3 regions of the Pseudoalteromonas sp. RWi3 genome follow, and region 1 is predicted to be linked to each of the others. Evidence: predicted binding sites of a transcription regulator. Region 1 holds the regulator's gene; each other region holds the start of a gene.
What was found. The regulator sigma-54, encoded in region 1, starts transcription at its own class of promoters, with help from an activator protein. The targets are predictions, from matches to a motif close to GTTGGCACGNNNNTNGNNT.
Positions count from the first base shown of each region.

Region 2: a site for sigma-54 is predicted at 2,970-2,988, ahead of flgJ (flagellar assembly peptidoglycan hydrolase FlgJ). Genes of this name have one in related genera too.
Region 3: a site for sigma-54 is predicted at 2,086-2,104, ahead of ACFI4Z_RS12375 (LruC domain-containing protein). Genes of this name have one in related genera too.

Region 1 covers NZ_JBHNYL010000011.1:39,494-43,953, reverse strand. The annotation lists gene mgtE (magnesium transporter) at 1-26, opposite strand, end outside; gene ACFI4Z_RS14005 (HPr family phosphocarrier protein) at 137-409, opposite strand; gene rapZ (RNase adapter RapZ) at 431-1,273, opposite strand; gene ptsN (PTS IIA-like nitrogen regulatory protein PtsN) at 1,294-1,746, opposite strand; gene hpf (ribosome hibernation promoting factor) at 1,751-2,038, opposite strand; gene ACFI4Z_RS13985 (RNA polymerase factor sigma-54) at 2,068-3,564, opposite strand; gene lptB (LPS export ABC transporter ATP-binding protein) at 3,633-4,358, opposite strand; gene lptA (lipopolysaccharide transport periplasmic protein LptA) at 4,355-4,460, opposite strand, start outside.
Region 2 covers NZ_JBHNYL010000001.1:816,662-821,121, reverse strand. The annotation lists gene ACFI4Z_RS03555 (flagellar basal body rod protein FlgF) at 1-257, shown strand, start outside; gene flgG (flagellar basal-body rod protein FlgG) at 279-1,067, shown strand; gene flgH (flagellar basal body L-ring protein FlgH) at 1,086-1,769, shown strand; gene ACFI4Z_RS03540 (flagellar basal body P-ring protein FlgI) at 1,782-2,876, shown strand; gene flgJ (flagellar assembly peptidoglycan hydrolase FlgJ) at 3,026-3,994, shown strand; gene flgK (flagellar hook-associated protein FlgK) at 3,996-4,460, shown strand, end outside.
Region 3 covers NZ_JBHNYL010000008.1:152,150-156,609, forward strand. The annotation lists gene spoT (bifunctional GTP diphosphokinase/guanosine-3',5'-bis pyrophosphate 3'-pyrophosphohydrolase) at 1-739, opposite strand, end outside; gene rpoZ (DNA-directed RNA polymerase subunit omega) at 868-1,143, opposite strand; gene gmk (guanylate kinase) at 1,248-1,868, opposite strand; gene ACFI4Z_RS12375 (LruC domain-containing protein) at 2,138-4,330, shown strand; gene ACFI4Z_RS12380 (hypothetical protein) at 4,330-4,460, shown strand, end outside.

The DNA.
Region 1 (4,460 bases):
TAATCTTGTTCAAAAGCTTCTGGCATTAGTGTCCTTATATCATGTGTATTTCTGAGGGTAGGTCAAAAACTAATAATATATTACAGTTCTTATATGCATAGTTAGTTTAACGCACTTTTAAGTGACAGACCACGCACTATTCATGCTCGTGAAAGCGTTGCTCTATCAGTTCGCCAATAGAGTTAAGGGCCGGCTCTGCATCAGGCCCTTCACACACAACTTTTACTTCTTTACCTTGGCTGCTTTCAAGTAACATTAAAGCCAACACACTGTCACCTGCTGCTTGCTTATCATCTTGGAAAAGAGTGATAGTTGCATCAAATTTAACGGCGAGTTGAGCTAATACCGTTGCAGCCCTTGCGTGCAAACCTAATTTATTTCTAATTAAAAAAGTACCTTCTGAACGCATATACAACAGGCCTATTTAAAATCAATCTTGCTCACGATGGCGAATTTTTACATTGTTATGGCTCATTGCAAAGCTTTCACCTATGGTTTGCGCTAAATATACCGAGCGGTGTTGCCCTCCGGTACAACCTATAGCAATAGTCAAATAGCTACGGTTGTTTCGCTCTAAATGCGGTAACCAAGTTTGTACAAACGTTTGAATTTGCCAAGTAAATTTTTGCACTATGCTGTGGCTTGCTAAGTAATCTTTTACAGGCTGGTCTAAACCTGTGAGGGGCTTTAACTCCGGTTCCCAATGTGGGTTAGGTAAAAAGCGTGCATCAAAAACATAATCAGCTTGTTTAGGTATGCCGTGTTTAAAGCCAAAAGATTCAAATGTTATGATCAGTGTTTTATCTTTTTTACCTAAAATCTTTTCTCTGATCGACTCGGCCAGCTGATGCACACTGAGCTCAGTGGTATCTAAGATAAAGTCAGCGCGAGTTATTAGTACATCAAGTAATATTTTTTCTTGTTTAATGGCCAAATCAAGCGGCAAACTATCGATAGAAAGAGGGTGTAATCGACGAGTTTCAGAAAAGCGTTTGATAAGTGTTTGATCATCACTATCGAGATAAAACAAAGTTGGATTTGCAAAGCCAGGCAAATACTCAAGGATGTCGTTGAACTCTTCTTGTTCTTTGGGTAAATTACGCACATCAATACTGACTGCAATCTTATCGTAATTCTCTGACACACTTCGAACTAAAGAAGGGAGTAAATTGACCGGAATATTATCAACACAGTAATAGCCAAGATCTTCTAGTACGCGAAGCGCGACGGATTTACCTGAACCAGACCGCCCACTGATAATAATCAATTCCATGTAACCTCTCCTTCACTTTCTTATGAATGCTCAACAATAACTTGATACAAATCCTGATCTGTTTTTGCGCTACGTAGTTGTTTACAAAACTCTTTATCGTTAAGTTTATCAGCAATTGTTGCTAACGTCTTCAAATGAAGTTGGCAATCTCCATCAGGTACGATCAGTGCTACAAAAATATCGACAGGACGATTATCAATTGCATCAAAGTTAATGGGGGTTTCACTCACTAAGATTAATGCTAGAGGAGATTGTGCGCCACTCATGCGACCATGTGGTATAGCAATACCTCGACCTATGCCTGTGCTACCAAGCTTTTCCCGATTTAATAATGCGTTAAGGATCTCTTGCTGTGTGAGGTGAGGAAGCTTTTCATGAGCCAATTGGCTAATAAATTCTAGAATTCGTTTTTTGCTATTAAAAAGGACCGCAGCTTTACTGCAGTCCTCAGAAGTAAGTGAACTTAATTTCATAGTATTAGTGTCGAGCGTGCTTCTCTTTGTGTTTTATTACTTGGCGGTCTAATTTATCAATCAGTCCGTCAATCGCAGCATACATATCTTGATGTTCAGTTGAAGCAAATAAATCAGCACCGCTAACATGTATTGTGGCTTCTGCTTTTTGACTTAATTTTTCTACGTCAAGAATCACATGTACATTATTAATACTATCAAAGTGCCTTTCAAGCTTCGCAAACTTATTGTGTACATAGTCTCTAAGTGAATCGGTAATTTCTACGTGGCGACCAGTTAAGTTAATTTGCATAAGCATTTTCCTTCTTTGTTTTTTACGCCTTAAATCAAACTCTTTCTTTGATTTGACGGTGGAATAGCTAGAGACTCACGATATTTTGCAATTGTGCGTCTAGCTACTTTGATACCTTGCTCAGCCAATATATCTGCAATTTTACTATCACTCAATGGTTTCGCTGAGTTTTCTGCGCTAATAAGCTTTTTGATCAATGCACGGATAGCTGTAGAAGAGCATTCCCCGCCATTTTCGGTGCTTACGTGACTAGAGAAAAAGTACTTCAACTCAAAAATACCACGTGGTGTATGCATATACTTTTGAGTTGTTACGCGTGAGATAGTTGACTCATGCATCTCGACCATTTCTGCTACATCATTTAGTACCATCGGGCGCATAGCTTCGGGGCCGTGTTCAAAAAAACCTTGCTGCTGTTTCACTATACAATTAGTTACTTTGAGTAATGTTTCATTACGGCTTTCTAAGCTTTTAATAAACCATTTTGCTTCTTGCAGATGCGAACGAATAAACTGACTGTCACTGCTCGATTTTACTGAGCGAGACATGGCGGCATACTGGCTGTTCACTCTAATTTTAGGCATGCTTTCTGGATTTAATTCCACCATCCAGCGCCCTTTAACTTTTTTCACTGAAACATCAGGGATAACATACTCAGACTCTTCGCGCACAATAGTATCTGCGGGCTTAGGGTTCAAGCTGTGTATCAGTGTCATGACTTCTTTTAGCTCATCTTCTTTAAGCTTAGTCTTTTTCATCAAAGTGCGATAGTCACGACTTGCTAAAAGATCGATATGCTCGGTTAAAATCATTTTAGTCTCTGCAAGCCATGGCGTTGCAGGGTCGAATTGATTCAGTTGTATACATAAACACTCTTGTAAGCTGCGTGCGGCAATCCCTATTGGATCAAACAATTGGATGCGTTTTAAAACAGCTTGAACTTCATCAAGTTCTATTTCTTCTTCGTTATTATCTTTGTTTAAACTTTCAACAATGTCTTCGCAGCTCAATGTTAAAATACCCGATTCATCAATCGCTTCAACAATAGCAATGGCTATGGCTTCATCGGTCGGGCTAAATGGCGTTAATTGTAGCTGCCACATAATGTATTCATGCAGCGTTTCAGTGGAAGCACCTTGGTAAATAGACTCATCTTCAGGCATTGGTCCTGATGAGCTAGAAGGCGCAGCGCTCATGTACTCATCCCATGTTACATCCATGGCCATTTCGTCGCTGACAGTTTCTTTACTGAGTGCTTCACTACTTTCTTGTTCGTATTCACTTGGTGTTTCATCAGCAGATGCACTGACTGTTACTTCATCAGTGTCTTGTTTTTGCTCATTTTTGCCTGCAGTTTCATCACTAAATTCATGCTCCTCAACTTCTAGTAAAGGATTACTGTCGAGTGCTTCCTGAATTTCTTGTTGTAGATCCAATGTACTGAGTTGCAACAAACGAATAGCTTGTTGTAACTGAGGTGTCATTGTCAATTGCTGGCCCATGCGCAGCTGGAGTGATTGCCTCATTTATCTTTAACAATCCTTTTATTATGTAATCAGAATTAAGTTTAGCAGATAGTTAGCTGAACGTTGGTTTATAGCCTAAATTGCTCACCCAGATAAACATCGCGTACTGTTTGGTCGGCAAGCACATGTTCAGGAGTGCCTGAAGCAATTAGCTCACCATGAGAAACAATGTAGGCTTTTTCACAAACATCAAGGGTTTCTCGTACATTATGATCTGTAATCAACACCCCGATGCCTCGGTTTTTAAGGTGTTCAATTATTTTCTTTATATCTAACACTGAAATTGGATCAACACCAGCAAAAGGCTCATCTAATAAAATAAATTTAGGGTTTGCGGCTAATGCGCGTGCAATTTCAACTCGGCGGCGTTCACCACCTGATAACGCCATACCTTGGCTATCGCGAATGTGTTGTATGCTAAATTCATCCAGCAGGCCATCCAGAGCTTGTTCTCGGCCTTGCTTATTTAAATCGTTTCGTGTTTCTAATATCGCCATCAAGTTTTGATAAACCGTTAATTTACGAAAAATAGATGACTCTTGCGGTAAATAACCAATACCTAATCGTGCACGGCTATGCATAGGCAGTAATGTAATGTCGTTATCATCAATGCTTATTTTGCCTTTGTCGCTCGGTACTAAACCAACAATCATATAAAAAGTGGTCGTTTTACCTGCACCATTTGGGCCTAGTAAACCGACAATGCTTCCTGCACTTACTTCTAAACCCACACTCTTTACAACTTGGCGGCCTTTATAGCTTTTAGCTAAAAATTCAGCTTTTAACGTACTCATGGCTGACCTTTTGACTTTGCTTTTTTATTTTCGATGGGCACTAAAATAGTATGTACGCGGTCATCTGAGTTTTCATCTTTTTGCGCACTAATTAGTTGCTGC
Region 2 (4,460 bases), on a different contig from region 1:
ATAGCCAGCTTGAAAAAGGTAATGACGGTCTATTTAGACCAAAGCAAGATAAATTAGTTGATGACCTATGTGGATTTTGTGAAATATCGCAAAACGTCAAAGTTATGAGTGGCACGTTAGAAATGTCTAATGTGAATCCAGTGCATGAAATGGTCGATATGATAAGCCATCAACGCCAATTTGAATTACAACTTAAGTTAATGAAAACAGCAGAAGAAATTGACGAACGTCATACCCAGTTGCTGCGCATTGTTTAACCTAATTGAGAGGACATTAGTATGAATCCTGCATTGTGGATCAGTAAAACGGGCTTAGATGCCCAACAAACCGATATATCGGTGATCTCAAATAACTTAGCTAATGCCAGTACCATAGGGTACAAAAAAAGCCGCGCAGTATTTGAAGATTTACTTTATCAAAATATAAACCAACCTGGTGGGCGTTCATCGCAAGATACTGAAATGCCATCTGGCTTAATGTTGGGTGCTGGTGCAAAAGTTGTCGCAAACCAAAAGAACTTTTCTCAAGGTAACATGCTTACTACTGAAAACTCATTGGATTGGATGATCTCAGGCCCTGGGTTTTTCGAAGTGCTTCAGCCTGACGGAAATATTGCTTATTCTCGTAATGGCCAATTTACCACCGATGAAGATGGTCGAATTGTTACAGCGGGCGCTGGTTTTCCTGTGCAACCAGAAATGAACGTACCTGACGATGCACAATCAATTACGGTGTCACAAGATGGTGAAGTTTCAGTTAGTATCGCAGGCCAGCCAGATAACGTGGTTATTGGACAATTGACAATCAGTGACTTTATTAATCCATCAGGCCTTGAGCCAGTTGGGCAAAACCTTTACACCGAAACGGCTGTTAGTGGCGCACCAGTTCAAGGTAACCCTGGCATTGATGGCTTAGGTGCGATTGTGCAAGGTTCACTCGAAACATCTAATGTAAACGTGACGGAAGAGCTGGTGAACTTAATTGAAACACAGCGTATTTATGAAATGAATTCAAAAGTGATTTCGGCGGTTGATGAAATGCTTAGCTATGTTAACCAACAGCTTTAAAGTGTAAGGGGTTATGTGATGCGTACTTTTATTATTGCCTTAAGTGGTGCATGTTTATTGAGTGGTTGTGTGACGACACAAAATACCCATGTGGTTCAAGACGATCCTTACTATGCGCCAATGTACCCAGAGCCAGTTACGGAACAAATTGTGCCTACAGGGTCATTATTTGACACCTATTCAGCCAATGATCTCTACTCAGATAAAAAAGCTTTAAGAACAGGCGATATAATCACTGTTAAGCTTCAAGAGTCGACGCAAGCATCAAAAGCGGCGAAAACAGAAACTGATAAAGAAAGTAATGCCAGCTTAGACCCCGTTATTGGTCTTGGTGGCTTACCAGTCAATATTGGCAATGAAAGTATTCAATTTGGTGTTGGTTCGGACTCCTCATTTACAGGGGATTCAAAGTCGAATCAATCTAATAGCTTATTTGGTGATATTTCTGTCAATGTGATGCGTGTCTTACCTAACGGTAATCTAGTTATCCGTGGTGAAAAGTGGCTTACATTAAACACTGGTGAAGAATTTATCCGTTTAGAAGGGCTTGTAAGGCCTCAAGATGTAACTGCCGATAACACGGTGACATCAAATCGAATTGCCAACGCACGTATCCAATACTCTGGTAAAGGGCAAATGCAAGAGACACAAAGCGCCGGCTGGCTAACTCAGTTCTTCAGTAGTGCGTTATTCCCTTTTTAAAGGAAAGTGGTTATGAACGGTTTTAAAGTTTTTTTAAGTATTTGCCTACTCTGTTGGCATTTTGGTGCCGCTGCAGAGCGCATTAAAGACGTTTCAATGGTTGAAGGTGTAAGAGCAAATCAGTTAATAGGCTATGGCTTGGTTGTTGGTTTACCGGGCACAGGCGAGCAAAGCCGCTTTACTGAACAAAGCTTTAAAGCCATGTTAAATAGCTTTGGTATTACTATGGCTAGTAATTTAAAACCAAAGATAAAAAATGTTGCTGCGGTGGCTGTACATGCAGAGCTTCCTCCTTTTAGAAAGCCGGGCCAAATGATTGATATAACTGTGTCGTCAATTGGTAGTGCAGGTAGTTTACGCGGAGGTACATTACTGCAAACATTCCTAAAAGGGGTTGACGGTAATACGTATGCAATTGCACAAGGTAGCTTGATTGTAGGCGGTTTGGGAGCGGAAGGTGCTGATGGTAGCCGAGTTGTAATCAACACGCCAACTGTAGGTCGTATTCCAAATGGCGCAATTATTGAACGGGCAATTAAAAGTCCTTTCATGCAAGGTGATTACATTACGTTTAATTTAAATCGCCCTGATTTTACTACCGCAAAGCGTTTAGAACAGACAATTAATGATTTAGTTGGCCCTGACAGTGCTCAAGCAATTGATGCTGCTTCTATTCGTGTTTTAGCACCTCGTGACGCATCTCAACGTGTGGCGTATTTATCAACACTTGAAAATTTAGAATTCAAGCCTGCTGATACGTCGGCTAAAATTATTGTTAACTCACGAACGGGCACCATTGTTATTGGTAAAAATGTGAAGTTACAACCTGCGGCTATTACCCATGGTGGGCTTACGGTTACGATAGCAGAGCAACAAAATGTATCGCAACCTAATCCATTAAGCGAGGGTGAAACGGTTGTAACCAATCAAACAATTATTGATGTTAATGAAGATGACTCACGTGCATTTGTATTTAACCCAGGTGTAAGCCTTGATGATTTAGTGAGAGCAATTAATGAGGTTGGCGCCGCTCCTGGTGATTTGATGGCAATTCTTGAAGCACTCAAAGAAGCAGGTGCTATTAATGGCCAACTCGTTGTTATTTAGTTTTAAGCACTCCCTTAGTTTTGAAAACTAAGGGAGTGCCGTGCTCTATCAGTCTGAGTTTTTAGACTCCTCAACTTCCCACACTTTCTTAGCTTTGGCGCAAATATTGCATTGTTAATATCATTATTAATTATTGTGTCAAAAAGCTGATGGATACTAATCACCTCGATAAGCAAAACTTTTTTGATTTAGGGAACTTAGACTCATTACGTCAAAGTGCCTTAAAAAGTGATGCCTCTAGTGACACTTCCAAAGATGCGCTAAAACAAGCCGCTGCACAGTTTGAATCTATTTTTACGCAGATGCTGCTTAAAAGTATGCGTAAAGCCAATGATGCGTTCGAGGATAAAAACAGCCCGTTTAATTCAAGTGGCGTAAAGTTTTTTGAAGAAATGCATGATCAACAACTCTCTGTTGAGTTGTCTTCAAATGGTTCTTTAGGTCTTGCTGATTTAATAGTTCAGCAGCTTTCTCCTGATGGGAAAAAGTTCACCCCAGGCTCGGTACTTCGCTCGGTTGATAATTTTACTAGCGATAAACGTGCATCAGGTGTTTCGAATGATTCACTGACAAACAAAAATGATATCGCAACGAATGCATCTGATAAAAACGAAGGGGCGTTTGATGATGCAGAGTCATTTATTAGCACCGTGTGGGAGCATGCAAAATCAGCAGCTGAAAAAATAGGATTAAATCCTGCCGTAATGGTTGCGCAGGCTGCACTTGAGACTGGTTGGGGTAAGCATATTATTAACAAAGCGGATGGCAGTAGCAGTAACAATCTGTTCAATATTAAGTCAGATCGCAGCTGGGATGGTGCCAAAGCTAGCAAAGTCACGCTTGAATTTGAACAAGGTATGCCAGTAAAAAAACAAGCAAGCTTTAGGGCTTACGACTCAATTAAAGACAGTGTGAATGATTTTGTCGATTTTTTAAATGAAAATCCACGCTATCAAGAAGCACTCGACAATACAGCAAAACCTGCTGCCTTTTTAGATTCCTTACAAAAAGCAGGCTATGCAACTGATCCCAATTACGCTGATAAAATTAAGCAGGTTCTCAACAGATCTGATCTTAAATCACTGGCAGCTACATTGGTTCGCCAAGGAGTAAACTAACATGTCGTTTAATTTATTAAACATTGCTAATTCAGGTGTTCGAGCAAATTCTGAATTGCTACAAACGACCAGTAAAAACATTGCTAATGTAAATACCAAAGGCTATGTAAGAGAAAGTACAGAGCATATGACCATGGTCGACAATCAAGTTGGCCGTGGTGAAACATTTAGACTTTTAAATGAGTTTGCCCAAAAACAACTTAACCGTGATACATCAAACAAAGCGTTCTTCGACCAATTTGTCACTGAAGCAAGTCGTGTAGATACGTTATTTTCTGAAGAGTCTAACAGCCTCTCTACAAGTATTAACTCGCTTTTTAATAATGTACAAGAAAGCCTTAATCAGCCTTCCTCTAGCGTTGCCCGGTCATTGGTGATGACGGATGCTGAAAACCTTATCGAGCAGATGGACCGCTTGTCAGGTATTGTTTTTGACCAAAAAAATGTTGTTAATGAACAGCTTGAA
Region 3 (4,460 bases), on a different contig from region 1:
TTTTTTTATAAATACTATACAAATGCTTCTCACGACCTGAAACACCTGCTTTTATACCAGCCTCTTCTAAGCGAGCTGTAATTTCGGTCTGAATATTGGAAATAACTTCTTTACGATTACCACGTGCTTTTGCTACTTCGGACTTAAGTGCACGATGACGCATAGGATAGAGTGCTTGAAAACCAAGATCTTCTAACTCGTTTTTAATGTCATGAATACCTAATCGGTTAGCGATTGGCGCGTAAATCTCAAGCGTTTCACGTGCTATGCGACGACGTTTATCAGGGCGAAGAGCCCCTAAGGTGCGCATGTTATGTGTACGGTCGGCAAGTTTGATTAAAATAACGCGAATATCCTGCGTCATGGCCATAATCATTTTTCGATAGTTTTCAGCTTGAAATTCTTTTTTATCCTTGAAGCTGAGTTTATCGAGTTTACTAACACCTTCAACCAACTCCGCGACGGTGTCACCAAATATATCGGCTAAGTCTTGTTGACTAAAGTCGGTATCTTCAATGACGTCATGCATTAATGCAGCCATGAGAGTTTCATGGTCTAAATGCATGCCAGCAAGGATGTGAGTTACTTCAACTGGGTGAGTAATATAGGGTTCGCCGCTAGAGCGAGTTTGCCCCTCGTGCGCTTCGCGAGCGACAACATAGGCTTTTTGCACCAGTTCTACATCTGCCGATGGCAAATATTCTGATATTTTCTTTTTTAGACCTTCAAAAAGATACATTCACACTCCAATGTTCTCGTGAAGCAAATAGGTAACGGTATGTTAAGAATATACGATGAAAAGAAGGGATTGCCAACGGCTAGAGTAGAAATACTACGCCGTTGGCGAAATCAGACCGGGAAGTCAGATTATTGGTTGCCACCTACAATAGCAGCAACGGCAGCCATTTCAGCTGCTTCTTGGTGTTGTTGCTCTTCACGATCAATAACATCCATTGATGAGCTATCAACTAAACCAAGTTCAATTTCACGTAAAGCAACAACTGTTGGCTTATCGTTTTCAGGGTCAACCAGTGGGTTTTTACCGCCCACAGCAATTTGGCGGGCACGACGAGCCGCAACTAAAATTAAGTCAAAACGATTACCAATTGCATCTACTGCATCTTCAACAGTTACGCGAGCCATCTTCAGCACTCCAAATAAATTTTTAAGCAAAGACGTAGTTTACTGCACCCAGTAAGATTCGCCAATAGCTAGTGGTTAATTTTTATCTATAAATATATAAACAGCTATTTTATTAAGTCAGTAATAAGGCTTTGATGGCGAACAGACTGACACTTTAAAGATAAACGCTTAGCAAGCACTATTGTTTCTATCTGTGTTAATGCCGTGTCGAAATCGTCATTAATTACAACGTAATCATACTCGTCGTAATGAGAGCTTTCTGACTGTGCTTGTGCCATGCGCCCAGCAATAACTTCTGCAGAGTCTTGACCGCGATTGTTTAAACGGGTTTCTAATTCTTCTTTTGACGGGGGGAGAATAAAGATAGTTTCAATATCATCAACTAGCTTGCGCATTTGTTGTGCGCCTTGCCAATCAATATCTAAAAATACATCAATACCTGCCGCGAGTTGTTCTTCGATAGCTTGTTTAGATGTGCCGTAATAGTTATCAAATACTTGAGCCCATTCAAAGAAGTCATTTTTATCAATGAGCGACTTAAATTCATCAACGGATACAAAATGGTAATGCACACCATTATCTTCACCAGGTCGAGGTGAGCGAGTTGTGTGAGATACAGATACTTTCATATCTGCATGTTTTGCTAATAACGCATTTATTAAGCTTGATTTACCTGCTCCAGAAGGGGCTGATAGAATAAATAGATTTCCGCGATTTTGTGCCATGCTTGTTACCTAAAATAAACAGGCTTAGCGTTAATGGAGCTAAGCCTTAATTACATTATTGTACTGTATTTATCTCACCTGACTCAACTACCAACCAAATTGAGCGTAGTGAATCCTGTTGCTCGCCTATTTTCAAAAAAGACTCGCATAATGCAAAAAACCAAGTTGCAAGATGCATTGTTAAATATGTTTAGTGTTAATTTTCAATAGGTTAAATTTTGGAATGAAGCCTGCATTGGTATACCCACTTAACTTATGAGGGGTATCTAATGAAATTAACCTATTTAGCAAAAGCATGTATATTGCTACTCCCATGCACCGCGTATAGTCAGTCATTTGATACGTGTCCAAGCCAAGCATTCTTAATGCAAGACGCAAATGCTCAGCTCTACGGAATAGACTTGGTCTCTGCAAAGCCCACCGTTTTAGCTTCTCAATTAACCTTTTCTACAGAAGCAAACAACGAAAGCGTCAATGCAATTGGTTTTAATTATAAAGATCAGTATTTATATGGCTTTAGCCGCCAAGCACCTAAAAGTGTGGTGCAGATCGGCAGTGGTTACGAGATGACCCGCCTTGATATCTCAGGCCTTCCAGACACTAATTTTTATGTTGGTGATGTTCGTGTCACTGGTGAAGAAGCGGAACAAAGTGCTGCATATTATGTTTATTCGCCTAACTTTGGGCTGTATGAAATTGATTTGGATGGTGACTTAAACGCACCTATCACCGCTAACCTAATGCCTGGTACTGTTAATTGGAAACTAGGGATTTATGACTTTGCATTTCACCCCCAGAGTAACTTGCTTTATGCGGTTGAATCAAATGGCGATTTACATGAAATAGATGTCGATGCGAACACCAGTAAGTTTATAACGCAGCTAGACATTGGCACAGATACAGGGGCTTTCGGGGCAGCCTACTTTGATATTAATGGCCAATTTTATTTTAGTAATAATAGAAGCGGTAAAATTCATAAAGTGGATTTAAGTACCAGCCCTGTTGTGGATTACACGCCGGTGGCCAATGTATTTACGTCTGGGCCTAAATCAAGTCAAAATGATGGTGCTCGTTGTGCTATCGCTGAAGTTAAGGTAACTGACAGTTCAATTGATTTTGGTGATGCACCTTTGCCATACCGCACAAGTCTAGCGCAAAGTGGTGCAAGACACTTATTCGACCCAAATAGCGATAATACTAATCTAATTTATTTAGGCGCAACGGTTGATGGTGAAAACATCAACACTGACAGTGAGCTTGCTTCTAACCCAGTCGACGCATCAGATGATGGAGTTAGTTTTGTTACTGCGTTTTCTGCAGGGCAATCAAGTCAAATTATCGTGAATGCTTCAGCGGGCAGCTATTTATACGCCTGGTTTGATTGGGATCAAAATGGTGTTTTTAGTGAAACTGAGCGAATGGTGACTAAGACTGTTCTTAATAAAGGTGACAACAGCATTTTAGTTGATGTACCTAACAACACAAAGTCAGGCCAAACTTGGGCACGTTTTAGGGTTACAGATGGTACAGAGGCATCGTTAATCACTGCTACTGGTGGAGTATTGGGTGGTGAAGTCGAAGATTATGAAATTACCACATTTGCCAGCGCTGTTTACCCTGGTGAAAGTGATTGGGTTACCCTTGCCTATGAGGATAAATGGCCATTTGCAGGAGACTATGACTTCAATGATGTTGTTTTAAATTATCGCACCACGCAATTAATTGAAGGTAGTAATGTTGTTGGTTACAGAATTGAAGGTCAACTAATAGGAATAGGCGCAACTTACCATAATGGGTTTGCAGTTAGCTTAAAGGAAACGGTTGGCAGCAACACATTGACTGTTTTACGCAGCGAAGTGGATGAGGAAAACATTACTTATCTTATTGATGGGCAATTGCAGAACAAGCAAGTGCTAGAGACAGGACGTGAGAATGCTATTTTAATCTTCATGCAGGACACCTGGGAACATGTAACCACTCAAACAGGGTGTAGCTACTTTAGAACACAAAAAGATTGTGATGTGAATACTAAAGTGTCGTTTTCAATGACGATTCCTCTAAAGGCGCCTAAAGCTAAATCCGTTTCTCCAGGCACATTGTTAGACCCGTTTATTTTTGCAAGCGAGGGGTTTTACCATGGTGATTTTTTAGTTGGCAAAGAGGCACGTAGTTGGGAGGTTCATATGAAAAACCAGCAGCCGACAGCGGCCTTTGACACTGCTTTATTTAAATACGCACAGAGCGACGATGTGAGCGAGCCTGCTAGCAACCTATATTTTCAAACTGAAAGTGGTCTGCCGTGGGCAATTGAAGTTGGAACACAGTGGTTACATCCTCTTGAAGGGGTTGATATTACAACTGCCTATGATCGTTTCGCTAGTTTTGCAGAATCTTCAGGGCAACAAAATTCACAATGGTTTAAAAATTACAATGTAGGCAATGTTGTAAAAGGGGAGCAATAATGAACAAATTAACGATTACCTTATGTTTTTCAGTATGCTTAGTTGGGTGTGGTGGAGGCGGTGGTGATGACAAAGCAACATCATCAGTGCAATCGGCAGCAGCAACGACAACGACTAGCGCGGCATCAAC